DNA from 4 places in the Blautia sp. MSK.20.85 genome. Region 2 is predicted to be linked to each of the others. Evidence: riboswitches for the same ligand, from Rfam matches in the RefSeq annotation. Region 2 holds a riboswitch; each other region holds the start of a gene.
What was found. A riboswitch is a leader RNA that binds a small molecule or an ion and turns the genes downstream of it on or off. The one in region 2 is predicted to bind cobalamin.
Positions count from the first base shown of each region.

Region 1: linked by a shared signal. The riboswitch ahead of nikB (nickel ABC transporter permease) and the one ahead of G5B12_RS09815 (sirohydrochlorin cobaltochelatase) in region 2 are both predicted to bind cobalamin.
Region 3: linked by a shared signal. The riboswitch ahead of G5B12_RS13650 (leucine-rich repeat domain-containing protein) and the one ahead of G5B12_RS09815 (sirohydrochlorin cobaltochelatase) in region 2 are both predicted to bind cobalamin.
Region 4: linked by a shared signal. The riboswitch ahead of G5B12_RS09485 (leucine-rich repeat domain-containing protein) and the one ahead of G5B12_RS09815 (sirohydrochlorin cobaltochelatase) in region 2 are both predicted to bind cobalamin.

Region 1 covers NZ_JAAIUN010000003.1:128,041-131,205, reverse strand. Annotated here, with positions in the region: gene G5B12_RS02870 (ABC transporter substrate-binding protein) at 1-192, opposite strand, end outside; gene nikC (nickel transporter permease) at 253-1,083, opposite strand; gene nikB (nickel ABC transporter permease) at 1,084-2,022, opposite strand; cobalamin riboswitch at 2,212-2,401, opposite strand; gene G5B12_RS02855 (M14 family metallopeptidase) at 2,690-3,165, opposite strand, start outside.
Region 2 covers NZ_JAAIUN010000015.1:24,459-27,623, reverse strand. Annotated here, with positions in the region: gene G5B12_RS09820 (NAD(P)/FAD-dependent oxidoreductase) at 1-637, shown strand, start outside; cobalamin riboswitch at 890-1,065, shown strand; gene G5B12_RS09815 (sirohydrochlorin cobaltochelatase) at 1,222-2,526, shown strand; gene G5B12_RS09810 (hypothetical protein) at 2,648-3,165, shown strand, end outside.
Region 3 covers NZ_JAAIUN010000030.1:13,413-16,577, reverse strand. Annotated here, with positions in the region: gene G5B12_RS17590 (DUF4430 domain-containing protein) at 1-803, opposite strand, end outside; cobalamin riboswitch at 1,123-1,314, shown strand; gene G5B12_RS13650 (leucine-rich repeat domain-containing protein) at 1,404-2,231, shown strand; gene G5B12_RS13645 (DUF4430 domain-containing protein) at 2,311-3,165, opposite strand, start outside.
Region 4 covers NZ_JAAIUN010000014.1:22,315-25,479, forward strand. Annotated here, with positions in the region: gene G5B12_RS09480 (gamma-glutamyl-gamma-aminobutyrate hydrolase family protein) at 1-499, opposite strand, end outside; gene G5B12_RS09485 (leucine-rich repeat domain-containing protein) at 533-1,372, opposite strand; cobalamin riboswitch at 1,565-1,750, opposite strand; gene G5B12_RS09490 (Ig-like domain-containing protein) at 1,853-3,165, opposite strand, start outside.

The sequences.
Region 1 (3,165 bases), on a different contig from region 2:
CGCATAACGGGATACTACCCAGCTGAAATACTGCTCTGTCGGCTCCAGTGTATCTGCAAAGCTTGTTACTCCGATGGTGATCTCCTTATCACTTTTTTTGTCACCTTTTGCCTGAGCCACTGTTGTCATGGAAAAAGTCATCATGCATGCAAGTGTAGCAGCCAGCACTTTTTTAACTACGTTATTTCTCATTTCATCCTCCTAAAGATAAATAATACTGATCATATGGTGTTGGTTTGTTACAGAGTTGTTTTATTGATCCTGGCGCGGATCCAGTACATCACGGATGCTGTCTCCAAGCATGTTGAAAACAACAACACAGATCACGATAGCGATACCAGGGTAGATCATAAGCCATGGCGCTTTTGCCATGTAGGTCCTTCCTTCATTCAGCATCAGTCCCCATTCCGGTGTCGGCGCGGTTGCACCAAATCCCAGGAATGAAAGGGAAGCCAGTTCCAGCATCATGGTTCCGATATCTGCCGCTGCAGTTACCACCATCTGGGTTACCATGTTGGGAAGAACGTGTACAAGAAGAATTTTCCAGGTCTTTGTTCCGTTTACCACAGCTGCCTCTATGTAAAGACTCTTCTTGACTTTCAAAACCATACTTCTTGCAAGGCGGGCATATTTTGTCCAGCTTACAGCCGCAATGGAGATAACGGCATTGACCAGATTCGGTCCGAGCATACCGGCAATGGCAATGGCCAGAACAAGGCCGGGGAATGAGATCATCATATCCGCGATACGCATGATCACTGCATCCACAACACCACCGAAATATCCGGCGATAACTCCTAAAAATGTACCGATCACAAAGATCACCGCAACCAGACATAAGGTCATGATCAGAGAGGTTCTTGTTCCGAAGATAACACGGGAAAGAAGATCTCGTCCAAGCTTATCCGTTCCGAACGGATGAGCGGAGCTTGGCTCCTGCAGTGATTCGGTCATAACTGCATCCAACGGATCATATGGGGAAAGCTGCGGTGCAAAGATCGCAACACCGATCACCACGAGACCCAGAATAAAGAAAAGAGTGAACTGTTTATTTTCTTTGAATGTTCGTAATACCTTTTTCAATTATCTATCCTCCTTAAGTCTTGGATCGAGATAAGTATAGGACAGATCCACAAGCAGGTTGATGCACATGTACAGGATCGCGATCCAGAGTACATAGCCCTGTACAAGAGGATAGTCACGACAGGAAATTGCCTTTACTGCCATATTTCCCATTCCAGGCCAGTTGTAAATGATCTCTACAACTGCAGTACCTCCCAGAAGACTTCCAAGGGAAAGCCCCAGCAGTGTTACCAGCGGAAGCATTACATTAGGAAGAACGTGTTTCCAGAGAATGACTCTTTCCTTGATCCCACGCATTCTTGCACCTGTGACATAATCCTGGTGAAGTTCCTCCAGTACTGCACTTCTTACCTGTCTGGTATACTTTGCAGACATGGCAAGTGCAAGTGTCAGCGCCGGAAGGATCATGGATTTAAAATCTGTACTGCCTCCGGCAACATTGATCCAGCGAAGCTGAACACCAAAGATGCTGAGAAGGATCAGGCCCAGCCAGAAGCTTGGAACAGATACTCCCACAAAGGTAATTCCTCTTACAAAATAATCCGGGAATTTGTTCTGATATACAGCGGCCAGTATTCCAAGCGGTATGGAAATAATGACCATCATCAGAAGTGCCAGCAACGACATCCTCAGCGTCGGCCAGAAACAGGATACCAGTTTATCCGTTACCGGCATTTTGAAAGAATAGGACTGTCCCATATCTCCTGTTACAACACCTTTCAGCCAGGAACCATACTGCACAAGAAATGGCTGGTCAAGGCCGAGATCATGTCTTGTCTGTTCCAGAAGTTCTGGTGTTGGAAGATTACCACACTCTGTCAACATGATCTCCGCAGGATCACCAGGTGACAGGTAGGTCAGTCCAAATGTGAAAAAGCTGATTCCAAATAATACAATGATAATCTGGAGAAATCTTTTTCCTACTTGTTTCTTTGTCACGTTTTACTCCTTTCCTCATTTGATGTGATTTTTAGCATAGCCGTTTCAACTTATATAAGATAATAATAACTATAATGGGATTCTTTATATGCAGAAAATGCATGGAATTTTAGAAATACGCACGAAAAAAGCCCGTGACGAAATACGGGCACACACAAAAAAACTTGCTTCCTATCTTCCGTAAGAATCATCTTAAAACAATTACAAGCAGGTCTCCTGACTCAGGCTCCTCACCCTCAGACACCTTCCCGGCCCTATTTCTCACGCACCCGGCCAGTGGTATTTTATCTGAGGATTCCCCATTACAGTGACGGGATCGTACCGGATTTACACCGGTTTCCCTATTAATCCTCTCGGAACTTGCAACGACTGATGTAAAAATCAGCAAATGCTGTTAAATTACGGATTTATTATATGATAAATCTATTGCTGTTGTCCATAGAAAAATGTTGTATTTTTAGAATATTTATCAATTTTGTCAAAGCTGTTTGAATTGTACATATACCCCGTTAGGTATTTAACAACTGAGTTTATCCGATTTGTCAAAAAAATACGGATTTTACGCGTTTGTTTTTACAAACAGAACAACAAACGGTAAAATCCGGTTTTCTTATCGCTTCTATAGGAATTGAATAAAACAATTTTTGGTGGAAAAGCTCTGCGAATATCAGGTCAGCGTCTCTGTGATCGCTGCATAGGCGATCATCGGTCCGTCCTCAATAATATTCAGGCTGGCTGTCTGATAAAGTACAACTCCATTTTCTGTTGCAATGGATGTATAAAGCAGGTTTCCGTAGTAATCTCTCAGTTCACCCAGGTCTTCTCCTTTAAAGAAGTACTCTCCAGGCTTTTTGGATGGATACCAGCATCCGGTATATGGTGCATATTCATATACCACATTTTCCAGAAGCATCTGACGGTAATGTTTCAGTCCGTGACATTTCTTCCCCTGAAGATGAAACACAAGATGACGGACGTCTCTTTTGTCCTGTTCCACTTCCTCCCAGGTCCAGTAACTGTGTCCGCCCCTCTCGATGAGAATGCTTGGAATTCCAAGAGAAGAAGCATAATTATAGGCACCACCTGTAGCAGTTGTAGAGCGGACCACATATTTGACACCGATATGTCTTGCCATATGTAAGG
Region 2 (3,165 bases):
GATCGTTTACAGAACCGAGAAGTTTGAGGATATGGTCCGTACTTTCTGTATGAACCCGAGAGGTGTTGTGGTTAATGAGAACACCAATGGAATCATCACAGTAAACGGCCACAGCTATGAAGATCCTGCAAAACACACTAACAATACAAACTTTGCGCTTCTGGTATCCAAACATTTCTCAGAGCCGTTCCATGACAGCAACGGATATGGTGAGAGCATCGCAAGACTTTCCAACATGCTTGGCGGTGGTGTTATGGTACAGCGTTTCGGAGATCTGATCCGTGGAAGACGAAGCACAAAAGCACGTATTGAGGAGAGCTTCGTAACACCGACTCTTTCCGCAACACCGGGAGACTTAAGCCTTGTTATGCCGAAGCGTATCCTGGATGGAATCATCGAGATGATCTATGCTCTGGATAAGATCGCACCTGGAACAGCAGATGACGATACTCTGCTTTATGGTGTTGAGGTTAAATTCTACAACATGGAAGTTGAGATCGATGAGAATCTGGAAACCTGCCACAAAGGTCTCTTTGTTATCGGAGACTGCAGCGGTGTGACACATTCTCTTTCCCATGCATCCGCCAGCGGTATCTATGTAGCCAGATACCTTGAGCAGGAGTACTTCAGTAAATAATATGAGCGGCCCTTTTCTGCTGTCACAGTGATGGCGGAAAGGGGCTGCTTTTATGTTGTAGGAAATCACTGTACCATAAATAAAAAACATAAATCATATAAAACCATGCATAATGTGCATGAATATTGAAAGGAGTATGTTGAAAATAACTGACAGATGCAGGGGAAGCACCATGATTCGTCCGACAGCAATCTTGACAATTTTGTGATTTTGTGGTAAAAAAATAAGTAACCAGGTAAAATCGAATATGTACAAATGTTATGGCAATAAGGTTGCGTCCAGTCGGATGTGCAAAAGAGAATCCGGTGAGAATCCGGAACGATACCGTCACTGTGAACGGGGAGCTGTTTTTAAATACCACTGGGAAACCGGGAAGGGAAAGCAGTGTGGAACCAAGTCAGGAGAACTGCCTTATTGTGAGATCCAGGATTCGCGGTCTACGAATCTGTATTCTCAATAACAATACAGAACTTCTTTTTATGTGTATTGCGAGAGAATCGTGTGTGAGCAGGCGGCCGCAGAAAGCAGCCGTTTTTTTGTACATATCAGTATTCTGGAAATACATGAAAAGAGGACGATAAGAAATGAAAAGAAAAACAATGTTAGCTCTGATGCTCGCAGTTTCCATGACATGCTCTATGGGTGCAGCTACAACAGCAATGGCAGCAGATGATTCCGCTACAGAAGAGAGCGCAGATGAGAGTACTGAGGCAGCTGATACCACAGAGGCTTCTGATGAAGACCAGAAAGCAGCTGACAATGTAGCAGCTCTGATCGACAAGATCTATGTTCAGGAGAGAACTGACACAACAGATGAGGACTGCAAGGCAGCCAAAGAAGCATGGGATGCTCTGACAGACGCTCAGAAAGAACTGGTAGAGGGCGAGAACGCTGATCCGGATTACTTCGGACGTGACACAGGAGACGCTTCCAAAGACGATCCACGTAACCAGGATGAGATCGGTGAGAACGAGCTTCTGGTAGTAAGCTTTGGTACTTCCTTCAATGACAGCCGTGCAGAGGATGTCAAAGGAATCGAGGATGCTCTTGCAGAAGCTTATCCGGACTGGTCTGTAAGAAGAGCATTTACAGCACAGATCATCATCAACCATGTAGAGGCAAGAGATGATGAAGTGATCGATAACATGCAGCAGGCTCTTGACCGTGCAGTAGAGAATGGTGTTAAGAATCTGGTTGTACAGCCTACTCATCTGATGCATGGTGCTGAGTACGATGAGATGACAGAAGCGATCAATGGCTATAAAGATAAATTCGAGTCTGTAGCTATCGCAGAGCCAATGCTCGGTGAGGTTGGAGACGATGCAACCGTGATCAACGATGACAAGAAAGCCGTTGCTCAGGCAATCACAGATGAGGCTTGCAAAGAAGCCGGATTTGACAGCATGGATGCAGCAGCTGAGGCTGGCACAGCATTCGTATTCATGGGACATGGAACATCTCATACAGCTAACATTACATACGATCAGATGCAGACACAGATGGAAAACCTTGGATTCAAGAACGCATTCATCGGTACTGTAGAGGGTAAACCGGAAGATACAGCCTGCGACAAGGTTATCGAGAAGGTAAAAGAGGCAGGATACAAGAACGTTGTTCTTCGTCCGCTGATGGTTGTTGCCGGAGACCATGCAAACAACGATATGGCCGGTGATGATGAGGATTCCTGGAAGAGCCAGTTTGTAGCATCCGGAAACTTCGAGAATGTTGATACACAGATCGCAGGTCTTGGACGTATCGAGGCTGTTGAGCAGCTTTATGTAGATCATACAAAAGCAGCTATCGACTCCATCGGAAGCACAGATGAGTCCGCAGATTCTGACGCAGCAGCAGATACAGAGGCTGATTCCGCTGAGGATTCCGCAGAATAATAAATATGAAACGATCTGAGTGAGCTCAGATACCTATAAGAAATCCATGTAACTGCCCGGAAAGATCAGGAAGACTGTCTTCCGGGCAGATTGCTGTATCTATGGAAGGGAGAAGATTATTATGAAAAAACGTTATGTAAACTTAATCCTTGCAATGGTAAGTGCATCAGCCATGGCCCTTGGCTCTGTGCCTGCAATGGCTGCAACAGATTCCGCAAAAACCGAATCTGCCCAAAACGATTCCAAAGAGGATGCAGAAGCTTCCAATGAGAAAGAGGCAGACGCAGCCAAGACAGATACCCTGGAAGATGGTGTTTATACAGCAGAGTTTGACACAGACAGCAGTATGTTCCATGTAAATGAGGCCAATGACGAAAAAGGAGAGCTTACGGTCAAAGATGGCAAGATGACCATCCATGTAAGCCTGGTTTCCAAGAAGATCGTAAATCTGTTTGCAGGAACTGCAGAAGATGCACAGAAGGATGGCGCCGAGATCATTGAACCTACCACAGATACAGTAAAATACAGCGACGGTTATACAGAGGAAGTTTACGGGTTTGATATCCCGGTACCTGCCATTGATGAGGAATTTGATGTGGCACTTCTGGGAGAAAAAGGTAAATGGTATGACCATAAAGT
Region 3 (3,165 bases), on a different contig from region 2:
GCAGACTTTTTATCATCCGATTTTTCTGAAGTCTTCGGAATCTTGTTTGTAGAATTTAAACTCTTCTCAAGAGCTGCTTTCTTCTCTGCGGCTCTGTCATCCAGAACTTTCTGAAGTTCCTCCGGTGTAAAACATAAACTGTCTTTATCTGCGCATCCCAGCAGCTGCTGGATCATATATTCATTTAATGCTCCTGCTGAGATCTTACTTGTTTCTACTTTCCAGCTTCCGTCCTCACTTTTTGTCATCTGAGCACTTTCGCCGGCTGTTACGGTTGTGGTTTTTCCGTCCGCTCCGGCCAGTTCCACTTCATCCTTAAATACATACACAGCGCCGCTTCCGGACTGTGCGCTTACGGAAAAGACTCCTGTCTCAAAGGTAAGCGTATTTTCATCAAGAGCGATCTCTGCTTTTCCCACAGAATCCGTAAGATCCGCAAAAACCTCTCCCTGATCCGCAGTAAGTTTCAAATTGTTTTTTTCTACGGATTCCGCAGTAAGTTTCGTATTTGCGTTAAGTGAAAGTGTATTGTTTTCTCCGGCTGAAAGCTCCGCTGTGGTTCCGTTCTTCGTCTCAAGAATATCTCCGGCTCTCAATGCCACATTTTTTTCCAGGCCGTAGCCCACACCGTTTCTCTGAATATTGGCCACACCTTTTACGTTCTTTGTCATAAGAACGCTGTCCGATCCTTTATCAAACCATCCTTTCAGATTTCCCACTGCCATCACTCCGCATCCGGCAATGACCAGGATCAGTACTACCATGATCACATTAAACAGCGTCTTTTTCCTCTTACTTTCCATTCTTCCTCCTTTTCTCTGCACAAAAAAAGCAACAAAAAAGGTAACGGAAAATAATCCCTCTTTTCCAAGGGGATTCCGTTACCTGATAGATGTTCCTATGCGCAAACCAATGCTACCTTACATGAAAGAAAAACCGCCCGCCGACTGTACGGCATCGCACTTACATGTACAGGAATCACACCTGTTTGCACGTCTTTCTTTTCTATGAAATTTTATACTGAAATTATAGTTTATTTCCTCTTGTCTGTCAAACGAAAACCCGGAAAACAATTGTATCTGTCCTTTTTCTGTGATATAATAATCAGACACCCAAAAATATTAAATATAGACGTTTTCAAGTTCCGGTTTTTTCCTGCAGAAAACCGGATTAAAAGGGAATAAGGTGAGAATCCTCAACAGACGTGCTACTGTATTTGCTTAGTTTATCCGTGAACCATTGTAATTTATCGTATAAGAAGGGGATAAACGTGACTGCATAAGTCAGGAGATCTGCTTGGAAATACTGCCGGCTATTACACGTATGATAAATGGAGAATTCTTTTTTGACATCGTATCTGCCTGTGATGCGGTGTCTTTTTTTATGTTGAAGGAGACTTTTTTATGTCAGGTACTTATTACAGATCCAGTCGTGTCATTTCCAAAAACAACGCAAGAAACTATCTTTCCTCAAATGTAAAGATCCCTGCGCCAATTGAATATATCGCGTCGGAAGCTTTTCAGAAAAAGACCAAGATCTCCTCTGTCTGTTTTCCGGACACGCTTAAAAATATCGGCGCCAGAACCTTTCAGGGCTGCACTCTTCTGAAAGAAGTATTGCTTCCCACCCAGGTGGAAAATATGGGATCCAACGTATTTTCTCAATGTAATTCCCTGAAAAAAGTCATTCTTCCTCAGGCACTTTCTTCTATCCCGAGAGCCGCCTTTCAGGAGAACCGAAAGCTTGGATGTGTGATCTTTCCCCATGATTCACAGATTTCCCGGATCCGCTCCGAAGCTTTTTCACAGTGTACCTCCCTGGAATCCCTTCAGCTGTCTTCCGCACTTACCCTCATCGAAGACCGTGCTTTTTACCGCTGTAAAAATCTCCGTTCCGTGGATTTCCCGGAAGGTCTGAAACGTATCGGAAAAGAGGCTTTTTATTTTTGTGCCATAGAAGAACTTCATCTTCCCCAGTCCCTGGAATTTTTGGACGAAAGCGCATTTTTTAAGTGTATGAATCTTACTTATGTCTGTCTTCCCACAAATATCCATTATATCGGCAAATGGGTATTCCACGGATGTAACCGTATGAAATATCTGGAGATCCGACACGATCCCGATTTTATCGGGCCATGGATCATCAACCGTGCCTGTACCATCCGGTGTTATAAAGGTTCCAAAGTAGATGAGTATTGTAAGGAATTTGATTTTAAAGTTGAATATTTATGATCAAATGATCAAAAACGGCATTTTTTCACATTTCATTCTGTGAAAAAATGCCGCTTTTATTTTTCAGGGGATAACAGCTTTATTTAACTGTTACCTTGCATGTTACTTTTTTGCTTCCGCTCTTTACGGTGATCACTGCTGTTCCTGCTTTTTTTGCTGTGATCACACCTGTGCTGCTTACGGTTGCCACGTTCTTATTGGAAGAAGTGTAAGTAATCTTCTCACCGGATGTGAACGGTGTACGTACCGGTTTCAGGGTTGTCTTTGCTCCTTTTTTCAGAGTAAGGGCAGATTTTACACCTGTGATCTTTGTTGTTTTTACTGTAGATTTCTGAACAGTTACTGTGATATAAGCTTTCTTTTTGCTCTTTAAGGTTACGGAAACTTTTGCTGTACCAGCTGTTTTTCCGGCTTTAATCACACCTTTGCTGCTTACAGTTACGATCTTTTTGTTGGTAGTTCCCCATGCCTTTACAGCATCACCGTTGGCAAGTCCTGTTACTTTCACTCTGGATGTGGACTGATTTACTTTCAGAGTGATCTTTGTTGCGTTCAGTTTCAGGGTTGGAGTCAGTTTTTTGCCGTAAGGTCTGGTTGTCTTTGTTTTATAACCGCATTTGGAGCAGACTTTTGTCTGTACTGCCGGTTTGAATACGGTTGCTTTTGTTGTTGTTTTCCAGGTGTAAGTATGTCTTGTCTTCGGGATACTTACTGTCTTTGTTGCGCCGCAGACTGTACAGGTATATGTTTTCACACCTGCTGTTGTACAGGTAGCTGCTTTTGTTACTTTACCTTTGTCATAGGTATGTGCTGCATATCCGTTCTTTCTCTCATTGCTGGAGATGTTGCACCAGGAATTTTCGTTTTTGGAATTTGCACATTCATGCCAGTGGGCGTTTTTGTCAAATGTCCATGCTGTCTCCCAGACATGATT
Region 4 (3,165 bases), on a different contig from region 2:
TGCTCACTTTATGCCACGCCACATTTCTCGGGTACTTATCCCCGAAATGATGTTCAAACCCCCCTTCTTTTTCCAGATCCTGATACAGGGTTCCGCCGCAGGCCACATTCATGATCTGAATGCCACGGCAGATCCCGAGGATCGGCTTTTTCTTTTCCATCATAAAATATCTGGAAATCGCAATATCCTGCTCATCCCGCATGGGCATGATCGTTCCGCAGTACCCTTTTGGAAACGCCCCGTACCGCTCCGGCCCTACATCATGTCCGCCGGAGATCAGCACTCCGTCCAGCTGTTCCAGGAACGGTTTCGCCGCCTCCAGATCTCCATACTGCGGGATCAGCACAGGAATCGCACCGGCTTTCTCCAGGATATACACATAATCACCGCTGACAAAGTCCCAGTCCTGCCCGGTGATCCCCATGCCCGAAACCATTCCAACAGCATCCCTGTAGTCAAAATTACAGGTAACGCCGATCACAGGTTTTCTTTCCCTCATCCTTCTCCTCTTTCCACCAAAAAATGGTCGCTTTTACAGATATTCTACCGCAAATCCATACTTCCTACAATAGTCATCGACTCTGGTATTTTTTCTGCACAGGATCTTTGTCCCTTTATTTATGATCCATTCTCCCAGCACTTCTGGATCCCCGGAAAATTCCACTGTTTTCAACATACTGCACCCGTGAAACGCCCATTTTTCCACAGTTTCCACATATTCCGGAACCCGGACATATTCCAGATTTCTGCACTTCAGAAAAGCGCTCTCTCCAATAAATTTCAGCTTTTGAGGAAGTTCCAGCTTCTGCAGTCCGGTCTGATAAAACGCCTCTCTTTCAATCCGCTCCACAGACTGAGGAATTTTTATCTCTGTCAGATTCCCACATTTATAAAATGCCCTTCGCCCAATCTCAGTGATCATTTCCGGAAGCACTACTCCGGAAAGTTCCTGGCACTCCATAAAAGCTTCTGCCGGAATTCGGATGATTTTCTTATTCTCTTCAAAAACTGTCTTCTGCAGTCTTTTACACCCGTACAAAACCCCTTTTCCAATATATTCTGTTGTAGCCGGGATTTCAAAACTTCTCAGGTTTACACAACCGGAAAAAGCTCTGTTTTTTATAACTTTTATTTTCTCTGATCTTACTGTTCGAAGCCTTGTACATCCGGCGAAACTTTCTCTGCCAATCTCTCTGACGCAGTTTTCCAGGCTCACTTCTCTGATCCGGATATTATTCTTCAGTGCCTCGTCCCCGATTCGGCTATAAGGCTGTCCGATAACAAGAATTCTCTCTCCGTGTTTCTCTGCACATCCTCTTACAAATGTTTTTTCTCTTTCTTTCTGCGAACGCCACACCAGTGTTTTCTGCATTTTTTAACCTCTCAACAAAAAAACGGATGCAATACCCTGAAAGATATCGCATCCGTATATAATGATCATGTTTTCAACAATACCATCTGCTACCGCAATATCTCTGAATTCAGGAAATGTTTCTTTCTGTGTCCCGAAAAATAGGTACACAAAACCAAACAATCTCCCCCTCCATTTATCATTGCGTGTAATAACTGGTAGCAGCTTTAAGCAGGTATCCTGGCTTATGTAATCACGATCCCTCCCCTTCTCATACAGATCCGTACAATGGTTACAGAAAGATCTAAACAAATACAGTAGCACGACTGCCTGGGATTCTCACCCTGTTCCCTCTTGGCCCTGCCGATGTGGCAGAGAACTTAAAACCGGTAATTGTTTTTTCTCCATATTTAACTGTTCAGAAATTATAACACACTTCTTTTTCTGTGACAATCCCGTGAATCAGAGTTATAGGCGGGGTTATTTCATAATGATCAGTATTTATTTTACAGTTACACGGCATTTGTAAGAAACTTTTCCGGATCTTACTGTAATTACCGCAGTTCCTTTTTTCACACCTCTGACCACACCTTTGGAACTTACTGTGACAACAGCCTTATTGGAGGAACTGTATGTAAGTTTTTCAGCAGATGTTATTGGTCTGCGTATCGGCTTTAAGGTCGTTGTCTTTCCTTTACTGATGGTTATTCTGGACTGCAGTCCGGTTATGGCCGCAGTTCTTACTGTTCCTTTCTGTACAACGACTTTCAGTTTCGCCGTTTTTTTGCTTGCCAGAGTTACTGTGATATAAGCAGTACCTGTCTTTTTCTGTGCGGTGATCACACCTTTTTTATCTACTTTTACAATTGCAGTATTGCTGGATTTCCAGGACTTCACGGAATCTCCTTTTGCAAGACCACTGACTTTCACTTTGCTAGTAGATTTTCCCGGATTCAGACGAATTCCATATGCGTTCAGTTTGATCGTTGGTTTCAGTTTGCTTCCTGAATTCTTTGTTTCTTTTTTGGCACATACAGAACAGGTTCTTGTGATCTGTTTCGGTGCAAAAACAGTTGCAGATTTCGTTGTCTTCCAGGAACTCCACTTATGTGCTGCAAGAGCTGTTGATTCGGTCTTTTTCTCTCCGCACCAGGTACAGGTATAAGATTTTGTTCCTTTTGTCTTACAGGTGGATTTCTTTGTTACTGTTCCTGCATCCCAGCTGTGTTTTGCATGTTCTCCTTTGTTTTTCAGATCCCAGTATGTTGTCTCCTTATTTACAAAACGTCTGTAAGAATCCAGTGCCTGAAGTGCCTGTACTGTAGACATTTCGCTGGATTTTGAAATTGACATGGAATGTGAAAAACCATTGTCGCTCTGAATATAACCAGTCAGATTTGTGATCATATTCATATTTACAGTACCAAAATCATCGCTTAACGGATCAATTCCCATAGAAGTCAGTGCCAGAAGAACCTGGGCTGTACTTTCACAGGTACCATATCCGAAATCATCTCCCATGGCATTTGCCAGGTAAGTGAGTGCTTTGTCTGAAATATTTTTTGCGGCTGTATTATGGTTTCTGTAGACAGCAAGGGCCTGCAGCGCCATGGCTGTAATATCAGAGCTTCCTCCTTTTGCATCGGTAAGTCCGATTCCACCGGTTGTCGGATTCTGGAATTCTCCAAGTGCCCTGATGATGGAAGCACGGTTCCATTTCGCATTTCCCGGGATCTGGATATCTGCGGCATCCAGAGCGATCAATGCATAGATCAGTTCATTGGAACCATTTTTCAGTTTTTCAGAATTGTAGA